Regions from separate parts of the Streptomyces sp. TLI_55 genome, predicted to be linked through region 2. Evidence: predicted binding sites of a transcription regulator. Region 2 holds the regulator's gene; each other region holds the start of a gene.
What was found. The regulator HrcA, encoded in region 2, represses chaperone genes, less so after heat shock. The targets are predictions, from matches to a motif close to TTNGCACTCNGNNNNNCNGAGTGCNAA.
Positions count from the first base shown of each region.

Region 1: a site for HrcA is predicted at 2,157-2,183, ahead of groES (co-chaperone GroES). Genes of this name have one in related genera too.
Region 3: a site for HrcA is predicted at 1,663-1,689, ahead of groL (chaperonin GroEL). Genes of this name have one in related genera too.

Region 1 is NZ_OAOJ01000001.1:5,634,918-5,638,190, reverse strand. Features, by position in the region: gene groL (chaperonin GroEL) at 1-1,587, opposite strand, end outside; gene groES (co-chaperone GroES) at 1,704-2,012, opposite strand; gene CRP56_RS26100 (polysaccharide deacetylase family protein) at 2,235-2,954, opposite strand; gene CRP56_RS26095 (polysaccharide deacetylase family protein) at 2,951-3,273, opposite strand, start outside.
Region 2 is NZ_OAOJ01000001.1:3,066,479-3,069,751, reverse strand. Features, by position in the region: gene CRP56_RS14295 (DUF3097 domain-containing protein) at 1-393, opposite strand, end outside; gene CRP56_RS14290 (MBL fold metallo-hydrolase) at 425-1,156, opposite strand; gene hrcA (heat-inducible transcriptional repressor HrcA) at 1,310-2,326, shown strand; gene dnaJ (molecular chaperone DnaJ) at 2,327-3,273, shown strand, end outside.
Region 3 is NZ_OAOJ01000001.1:4,174,736-4,178,008, reverse strand. Features, by position in the region: gene thrC (threonine synthase) at 1-593, shown strand, start outside; gene CRP56_RS19225 (ubiquitin-like small modifier protein 1) at 590-865, shown strand; gene CRP56_RS19220 (cold-shock protein) at 1,328-1,531, shown strand; gene groL (chaperonin GroEL) at 1,853-3,273, shown strand, end outside.

The DNA.
Region 1 (3,273 bases), 2.6 Mb from region 2:
CTCCTCCTCTTCCTTCTTCTCGACGACCAGGGTCTCGGTCGTGAGCAGGAGGGAGGCGATGGAGGCGGCGTTCTCCAGGGCGGAGCGGGTGACCTTGACCGGGTCGATGACGCCGGCCTTGACCAGGTCGCCGTACTCGCCGGTGGCGGCGTTGAAGCCCTGGCCCTTGTCGAGCTCGGCGACCTTGGAGGTGATGACGTAGCCCTCCAGGCCGGCGTTCTCGGCGATCCAGCGCAGCGGCTCGACGACGGCCTTGCGGACGACGGCGACACCGGTGGCCTCGTCGCCGGTCTTGCCCAGACCGCCCTCCAGCACCTTGGCGGCGTGGACGAGCGCGGAGCCACCACCGGAGACGATGCCCTCCTCGACCGCGGCGCGGGTCGCGGAGATGGCGTCCTCCAGACGGTGCTTCTTCTCCTTCAGCTCCACCTCGGTGGCGGCGCCGACCTTGATCACGCACACGCCGCCGGCCAGCTTCGCGAGGCGCTCCTGGAGCTTCTCGCGGTCCCAGTCGGAGTCCGTGTTCTCGATCTCGGCCTTGATCTGGTTGACGCGGCCCACGACGTCGGCGGAGTCGCCGGCGCCGTCGACGATGGTCGTGTCGTCCTTGGTGATCGTCACGCGGCGGGCGGAGCCCAGCACGTCCAGACCGGCCTGGTCGAGCTTGAGGCCGACCTCCTCGGAGATGACCGTGGCGCCGGTGAGGACCGCCATGTCCTGGAGCATCGCCTTGCGGCGGTCGCCGAAGCCGGGGGCCTTCACCGCGACGGCGTTGAAGGTGCCGCGGATCTTGTTGACGACCAGGGTCGACAGGGCCTCGCCCTCGACGTCCTCGGCGATGATCAGCAGCGGCTTGGAGGCGCCGGCCTGGATGACCTTCTCAAGGAGCGGCAGCAGGTCCTGGATCGAGGAGATCTTGCCCTGGTTGATCAGGATGTACGGGTCGTCGAGGACGGCCTCCATACGCTCCTGGTCGGTGACGAAGTACGGGGACAGGTAGCCCTTGTCGAAGGCCATGCCCTCGGTGAAGTCCAGCTCCAGACCGAAGGTGTTGGACTCCTCGACGGTGATGACACCGTCCTTGCCGACCTTGTCCATCGCCTCGGCGATGAGCTCGCCGACCTGCTGGTCCTGGGCGGACAGCGCGGCGACGGCGGCGATGTCCGCCTTGTCGTCGATCGGGCGGGCGGTGGCCAGAAGGTCCTCCGACACAGCGGCTACGGCCGCGTCGATGCCCTTCTTCAGCAGCGCCGGGGAGGCACCCGCGGCGACGTTCTTCAGGCCCTCGCGGACCAGCGCCTGGGCGAGCACGGTGGCGGTGGTGGTGCCGTCACCCGCGATGTCGTTGGTCTTGGTCGCCACCTCCTTCACCAGCTGCGCGCCGAGGTTCTCGTACGGGTCGTCGATCTCGACCTCGCGGGCGATCGTGACACCGTCGTTGGTGATGGTGGGGGCGCCGAACTTCTTGTCGATGACGACGTTGCGGCCCTTGGGGCCGATCGTCACCTTGACCGTGTCGGCCAGCTTGTTGACGCCGCGCTCGAGGGCGCGACGGGCGTCCTCGTCGAACTTCAGGATCTTCGCCATGGGAGCGGTTCAGCCCTCTCGGAAAACGTGGGTGAAACGAACTGCGCCCCGGACGCCCGGCTTCATAAGGACGCGGGAACCCGGGGCGCAGCTCACAAGCAAATGTTTGAGATGAATTACTTCTCGATGATCGCGAGCACGTCGCGGGCCGAGAGGACGAGGTACTCCTCGCCGTTGTACTTCACCTCGGTGCCGCCGTACTTGCTGTACAGCACGATGTCGCCGGTCTTGACGTCGAGCGGCAGGCGCTCGCCGTTCTCGAAGCGGCCCGGGCCCACGGCGAGGACGACGCCCTCCTGGGGCTTCTCCTTCGCGGTGTCCGGGATGACCAGGCCAGAGGCCGTGGTCTGCTCGGCGTCGAGCGGCTGGACCACGATGCGGTCCTCGAGCGGCTTGATGGCAACCTTGGAGCTGGCGGTCGTCACGATCCGACCTCCCCCTTCGGAGATCTCACGGGGTTAACTGTCTGAGGTGGCGACCAGGTCGATCCGTCGTCGCGGGTGCCGGACCTGCCCGTCGCTATTGGCACTCTCCAGGGGGGAGTGCCAGACCCGAGACTATGACCGCGATTAGCACTCGGTCAAGCGGACTGCTAATCGCGTCCCTACATCGGGCTGCCCTCACCGCCCATCGGCCGCCCGCACCGCTCAGAGATAGTCCTCCAGCCTCCCCACCCTCAACCCCGCCCCCTCGACCTCCCGCAGCAACCGGGTCGTCCGCTCCACGAGCGTGAGGCCTGTGGTCTCCATCGACGGCAGGGAGACGATGTCGCCGGGGAGCAGGCGGTGCGGGCCGGTGCCGTAGGTCAGGTGGTCGCCCTCCAGCGCCGCCCGCCACAGGACGACCGCGCCGACGCCGCAGTCCGTGGCGGCGCGCAGGGTCGTGGTGTCGTACGTCCCGTAGGGCGGGCGGAAGAGACGGGGGCGCAGGCCGAAGCGGGAGCCGAGCTTGTCCTGCTGGCCGCAGATCTCGTGGCGCTGACCGGCGTACGGCAGACCGCGCAGGGCGGTGTGATCGAGGGTGTGGTTCTGGATCGAGGCGCCGACCGCCTGGAGGCGGGCGAAGTGGCCGTACCCCGGCCCGACGACGCTGTCCGTGAGGAACATGCTGACCGGCAGCCGCCGCTCCCGGACGAACTCCACGAAGCGCGGGTCCTGTTCGACGCCGTCGTCGTACGTCAGGAAGACCACCTTGTCGGCGGTGCGGACCCGTTTCACCACCGGCACCTCGGGCCCGGACCGCACCCCCTTCGCGCCGTACGTCACCGCCTTCTTGCCCAGCCGTTCGATGGGGTCGACGGACTGGGCGCAGCCGGCGAGGAGCAGCGCGGCCAGTGCCGCGGCCACAGCGGTCGTCGAGGCCCTCACAAGTAGTCCTCCAGCCGTGCCACCGCGTACCCCTCGGCCGTGATCTTGTTCAGAAAGCGCCTGACCATGTCCGGCATCGTGCCCTTCCACTCCGCCCGGCCGCGGAAGTGACTCAGCACGATGTCGCCCGGGTGGATCTTCCGGTCCCACTCCCGGTACTCCCAGTGGTCGACGAAGACCTCCTCGTTCCAGATCGGCGCGTACTTCACCCCGCACGCCTTAGCCGCGACGAGGGTGTCCTCGTTGTAGTTCCCGAACGGCGGGCGGAACAGCAGCGGCCGCTTGCCGTAGTGCTTCTCGATCACGTCCTGCATGCCGC
Region 2 (3,273 bases):
GACGCGCAGGTCGTCGCCCCACACCTTCTCGACCAGTTCGGCGTCGTGCCGGCCCTCGACGTAGATGCGGCCGGCGCGGGCCACGCGTGCGCGGGCGCCGGGGACGGCCACCGAGCCGGAAGCCGTACGTGTGGGACGTACCGGAGCCGATGACGTCGGGCGGACGAGCGTCACCACCCGGCCCTCCAGCAGGAAGCCCCTCGGCTCCATCGGGAACACCCGGAGCTTGCCGAAGCGGTCCTCCAGGGTCACCGTGCCCGCCTCGCAGCGGATCACCGCGCCGCAGAAACCGGTGCCGGGCTCCTCGACCACCAGCCCGGGCTCGGCCGGGACCTCCGGGACGGGCTTCGGCTTCTTCCACGGCGGGGTCAGGTCGGCGGAGTACTGGCGCATTCGGATGACGATAGGAGAAGCCCGCGGCGGGTTACCGCGACACGCCGAAACGTGCCGCCAGGGCGTCGCGCTGTGCCCGTACGAACGCCGCGTCCACCACCGCTCCGTGACCGGGTACGTACAGCGCGTCCTCGCCGCCCAGCTCCAGGAGCCGGTCCAGGGCGGCCGGCCAGTGCGACGGCACGGCGTCCGGGCCCGCCTGCGGCTCACCGGACTCCTCGACCAGGTCGCCGCAGAACACCACCTCGGGCGAGCCCGGGACCAGGACCGCGAGGTCGTGGGCCGTGTGCCCGGGGCCGACGTTCGCCAGCAGGACCTGCCGGCCGCCGCCGAGGTCGAGGGTCCACTCGCCGGAGACCAGATGGCGGGGGTGGGGGAGGGCGTCGACCGCCTCGTCGGCCAGGTGCTCCGCCAGCCCTTCGCGTACCGCGTCCGCGCGCAGCTCGGCGCGGGCCTGCTGCTGGTCGAGGAGCGTGTCCATGCCGACCGGCCCGAACACCTCCGCGCCCGCGAACGCCGCCGCACCGAAGACATGGTCGAAGTGGGGGTGGGTGAGCGCGAGATGGGTCACACGGTGCCCGGCGAGCGCCTCCGCCTGCGACCGCAGCCGCGCCCCCTCCGCGAGGCTCGACCCGGCGTCCACCAACAGGGCCGTGTCCGCGCCGACGACCAGCCCCACCGTGCAGTCCCAGACCGGCAGCCGGCACCGGCCCACCCCGGCCGCCACCCTGAGCCACCCCAGCTCTTCCCAAGTCACCGTCATACCGCGACGCTAGCGGTACACGCGGTCACACCCGGGCCGACCTTGCCCGGGTGGTACCCCACCGCCGTACACTGGGCCGCGGGGAACGCTGGCACTCGGACGGACAGAGTGCCAGAGAGGGGCCTGGGGAACGACTTCTGGAGGTGTGCGCGGATGCTGAGTGAACGCAGGCTTCAGGTGTTGCGCGCCATCGTCCAGGACTATGTCGGCACCGAGGAGCCCGTCGGTTCCAAGGCCCTCACCGAGCGGCACAACCTCGGCGTCTCCCCGGCGACCGTGCGCAACGACATGGCCGCCCTGGAGGACGAGGGGTTCATCGCCCAGCCGCACACCAGCGCCGGGCGCATCCCCACGGACAAGGGCTACCGGCTGTTCGTCGACAAGCTCGCGGGCGTCAAGCCGATGAGCGCGCCCGAGCGGCGCGCGATCCAGAACTTCCTCGACGGCGCCGTCGACCTCGACGACGTGGTGGCCCGCACCGTGCGGCTGCTCGCGCAGCTCACCCGGCAGGTGGCGGTGGTGCAGTACCCGTCGCTGACCCGGTCCACCGTGCGGCATGTGGAGCTGCTCTCGCTCGCTCCCGCGCGCGTGATGCTCGTCCTGATCACCGACACGGGCCGGGTCGAGCAGCGCATGATCGACTGCCCGGCGCCCTTCGGGGAGGCCTCGCTGGCCGATCTGCGGGCGCGCCTCAACAGCAGGGTCGCGGGGCGCCGCTTCACCGATGTGCCGCGACTGGTCGAGGACCTGCCCGAGGGCTTCGACGTGGAGGATCGGGGTACGGTCGCCACTGTGCTCTCCACTCTGCTGGAGACACTCGTCGAGGAGAACGAGGAGCGGTTGATGATCGGCGGAACCGCCAATCTCACCCGCTTCGGACATGACTTCCCCCTCACCATCCGGCCCGTCCTGGAGGCGCTGGAGGAGCAGGTCGTCCTCCTCAAGTTGCTTGGCGAGGCAGGGGATTCGGGCATGACCGTACGCATCGGTCACGAGAACGCCTATGAGGGACTCAACTCAACTTCGGTGGTGTCGGTCGGCTACGGTTCGGGCGGCGAGGCAGTAGCCAAGCTCGGCGTGGTCGGACCGACCCGCATGGATTACCCGGGAACGATGGGAGCGGTACGCGCAGTGGCACGGTACGTCGGACAGATCCTGGCGGAGTCGTAAGTGGCCACGGACTACTACGCCGTTCTCGGCGTGCGCCGCGACGCGTCGCAGGATGAGATCAAGAAGGCGTTCCGTCGGCTCGCGCGCGAGCTGCACCCGGACGTCAACCCGGATCCGAAGACCCAGGAGCGGTTCAAGGAGATCAACGCCGCTTACGAGGTGCTGTCGGACCCGCAGAAGAAGCAGGTCTACGACCTCGGCGGCGACCCGCTGTCCCAGGCGGGCGGCGGTGGCGCGGGCGGCTTCGGCGCCGGTGGGTTCGGGAACTTCTCGGACATCATGGACGCGTTCTTCGGTACGGCGTCGCAGCGCGGTCCGCGGTCGCGTACGCGGCGGGGCCAGGACGCGATGATCCGGCTGGAGATCGAGCTCGACGAGGCGGCCTTCGGCACGACGAAGGACATCCAGGTCGACACCGCGATCGTGTGCTCCACCTGTAGTGGTGAGGGTGCGGCGCCGGGCACCTCCGCGCAGACGTGTGACATGTGCCGGGGCCGCGGTGAGGTCTCGCAGGTCACCCGGTCCTTCCTGGGCCAGGTCATGACCTCGCGGCCCTGCCCGCAGTGCCAGGGCTTCGGTACGGTCGTGCCGACGCCGTGCCCCGAGTGCGCCGGTGACGGCCGGGTCCGCTCGCGTCGCACGCTGACCGTGAAGATCCCGGCCGGTGTCGACAACGGCACGCGCATCCAGCTCGCGGGTGAGGGCGAGGTCGGGCCCGGTGGCGGTCCCGCCGGTGACCTCTACGTCGAGATCCACGAGCTGCCGCACTCGATGTTCCAGCGGCGCGGCGACGACCTGCACTGCACGGTGACGATCCCGATGACGGCGGCGGCGCTCGGCACGAAGGTGCCGCTGGAGACGCTGGACGGCCTGGAAGAGGTCGACATCCGCCCGGGCACGCAGTCCGGGCAGTCGATCCCGCTGCACGGCCGCGGTGTCACGCATCT
Region 3 (3,273 bases), 1.1 Mb from region 2:
AGGGGTCCAAGACCCTGGCGTACGAGATCTGCGAGCAGCTCGGCTGGAAGCTCCCGGACCAGCTGGTCGTCCCGATCGCCTCCGGTTCGCAGCTCACGAAGATCGACAAGGGGCTCCAGGAGCTGATCAAGCTCGGGCTCGTCGAGGACAAGCCGTACAAGATCTTCGGCGCCCAGGCGGAGGGCTGCTCGCCGGTGTCCGTCGCCTACAAGGCGGGCCACGACGTCGTCCGTCCCCAGAAGCCGAACACCATCGCCAAGTCCCTCGCCATCGGCAACCCGGCCGACGGTCCCTACGTCCTCGACATCGCGCGCCGCACGGGCGGTGCCGTGGAGGACGTCAACGACGAGCAGATCGTCGACGCGATCAAGCTGCTGGCCCGCACGGAGGGCATCTTCGCGGAGACCGCCGGTGGCGTGACGGTCGGTGTCACCCGCAAGCTGATCGAGAACGGCGTACTCGACCCCACCCTCACCACCGTCGTGCTGAACACCGGCGACGGCCTGAAGACCCTCGACGCGGTGGCCGGCACCGGCCTCACCGCGACCATCCGCCCCAACCTGGACTCCTTCCGAGAGGCTGGCCTCGCATGAGCGTGACCGTCCGCATCCCCACCATCCTGCGCACCTACACCGGCGGGCAGGCCGAGGTCGCCGCCGAGGGGGCCACCCTCGCCGACGTCATCGCCGACCTGGAGAAGAACCACACGGGCATCGCCGCCCGCGTCCTCGACGACCAGGGCAAGCTGCGCCGCTTCGTCAACGTGTACGTCAACGACGACGACGTCCGCTTCGAGCAGGGCCTGGAGACCGCCACCCCGGATGGCGCCGGCGTCTCGATCATCCCGGCCGTCGCCGGCGGCTGACATCGGTTCGGCGGGTCTGACCGAATGACCGAACATTACCCTCGGTAACGCCAATTATTGAGAGTTCACCTAATTGCCCCCTCCGCGAGAGAAGCGGAGGGGGCAATTCTCTATGGTTGAGCGCGGTACAGTTGGGGAACCTGCTGCGCCTTCCATGCCGCACGCATATGAGTACCTGCTCCACTTGCGTCGAGAAGCAGCCAAAGTGTGCCGTTCTTTTGCGAGTTTTGTGCCTTTTGTAGGGCCCGACTTGCCCTGAGTTCGGGCGAATTCTCACCACATTCCGGATCTCGCGCGTCCGGAATTCTCGTCCGATTGACCTGTTGCAGACGGCAGTTGGACAGATACATTCAGCCGCGGTCGACGCGTTCCGGCGCACGCCCCCAATCCGTGGGGGGTGAGGTCTGACCCGGATCCGCGAAGTGTGGATCTGTGCAAGGGCCAGTAATAGGGGAGTTAGGCATGGCTCAGGGCACCGTCAAGTGGTTCAACGCGGAGAAGGGGTACGGCTTCATCGCGGTCGACGGTGGTGCGGATGTTTTCGTCCACTACAGCGCGATCCAGATGGACGGGTACCGCACCCTGGAAGAGGGCCAGCGGGTGGAGTTCGAGATCTCGCAGGGCCAGAAGGGCCCGCAGGCCGACATGGTTCGCGTCACCGCCTGATCGCGCGACCGACCAAACCGCAAGCGACGTCTTCTGTTGAAGGGCCCGTACCTCGCGAGGGGTACGGGCCCTTCGGCCTGTCCGGGCCCGGTACGGGATCCCTGGTGGGCCTGCCCGATCCCCGGGAGGCGCTTGCACTCGACCATGCCGAGTGCTAATCATTGGCGTTAGCACTCTGAAGGTGAGAGTGACAAAGAAGGACCGGGTCGGTGAGGCCCGCAGGCCAGGTGGGGCAAGGAACCACGAGGTGTGCGAGCCGTCCGTCGCGGGCGCGGGCGCGGTCCGAAGGAATCACCCCCAGTCCTGGAGGGACCACTTCACATGGCCAAGATCATCGCGTTCGACGAGGAGGCGCGGCGCGGCCTCGAGCGCGGCATGAACCAGCTCGCGGACGCCGTCAAGGTGACGCTCGGCCCCAAGGGTCGCAACGTCGTCCTCGAGAAGAAGTGGGGCGCCCCCACGATCACCAACGATGGTGTGTCCATCGCCAAGGAGATCGAGCTCGAGGACCCGTACGAGAAGATCGGCGCCGAGCTGGTCAAGGAAGTCGCGAAGAAGACCGACGACGTAGCCGGTGACGGCACGACGACCGCGACCGTCCTGGCCCAGGCCCTGGTGCGCGAGGGTCTGCGCAACGTGGCCGCCGGTGCCAACCCGATGGCTCTCAAGCGCGGTATCGAGAAGGCCGTCGAGGCCGTCTCCGGTGCCCTCCTTGAGCAGGCGAAGGATGTCGAGACCAAGGAGCAGATCGCTTCGACGGCCTCCATCTCCGCCGCCGACACCCAGATCGGCGAGCTCATCGCCGAGGCGATGGACAAGGTCGGCAAGGAAGGCGTCATCACCGTCGAGGAGTCCCAGACCTTCGGTCTGGAGCTGGAGCTGACGGAGGGTATGCGCTTCGACAAGGGCTACATCTCCGCCTACTTCGCCACCGACATGGAGCGTATGGAGGCGTCGCTCGACGACCCGTACATCCTCATCGCCAACTCCAAGATCGGCTCCGTCAAGGACCTGCTCCCGCTCCTGGAGAAGGTCATGCAGTCGGGCAAGCCGCTGCTGATCATCGCCGAGGACGTCGAGGGCGAGGCCCTGTCGACCCTGGTCGTCAACAAGATCCGCGGCACCTTCAAGTCCGTCGCCGTCAAGGCCCCGGGCTTCGGTGACCGCCGCAAGGCCATGCTCGGCGACATCGCCATCCTCACGGGCGGCGAGGTCATCTCCGAGGAGGTCGGCCTCAAGCTGGAGAACGCGACCCTGGACCTCCTGGGCCGCGCCCGCAAGGTCGTCATCACCAAGGACGAGACCACCATCGTCGACGGTGCCGGCTCCGCCGACCAGGTCGCCGGTCGCGTCAACCAGATCCGCGCCGAGATCGAGAACAGCGACTCGGACTACGACCGCGAGAAGCTCCAGGAGCGCCTGGCGAAGCTCGCCGGTGGCGTCGCCGTCATCAAGGCCGGTGCCGCGACCGAGGTCGAGCTCAAGGAGCGCAAGCACCGCATCGAGGACGCCGTGCGCAACGCCAAGGCGGCCGTCGAGGAGGGCATCGTCGCCGGTGGTGGCGTGGCCCTGCTGCAGGCCTCCGGTGTCTTCGAGAAGCTGGAGCTGGAGGGTGACGAGGCGACCGGCGCTGCCGCCGTCAAGCTCGCCCTTGAGGCCCCGCTGAAGCAGATCGCCGTCAACGCCGGCCTCGAGGGCGGCGTCGTGGTGGAGAAGGTCCGCAACCTCACCCCGGGTCACGG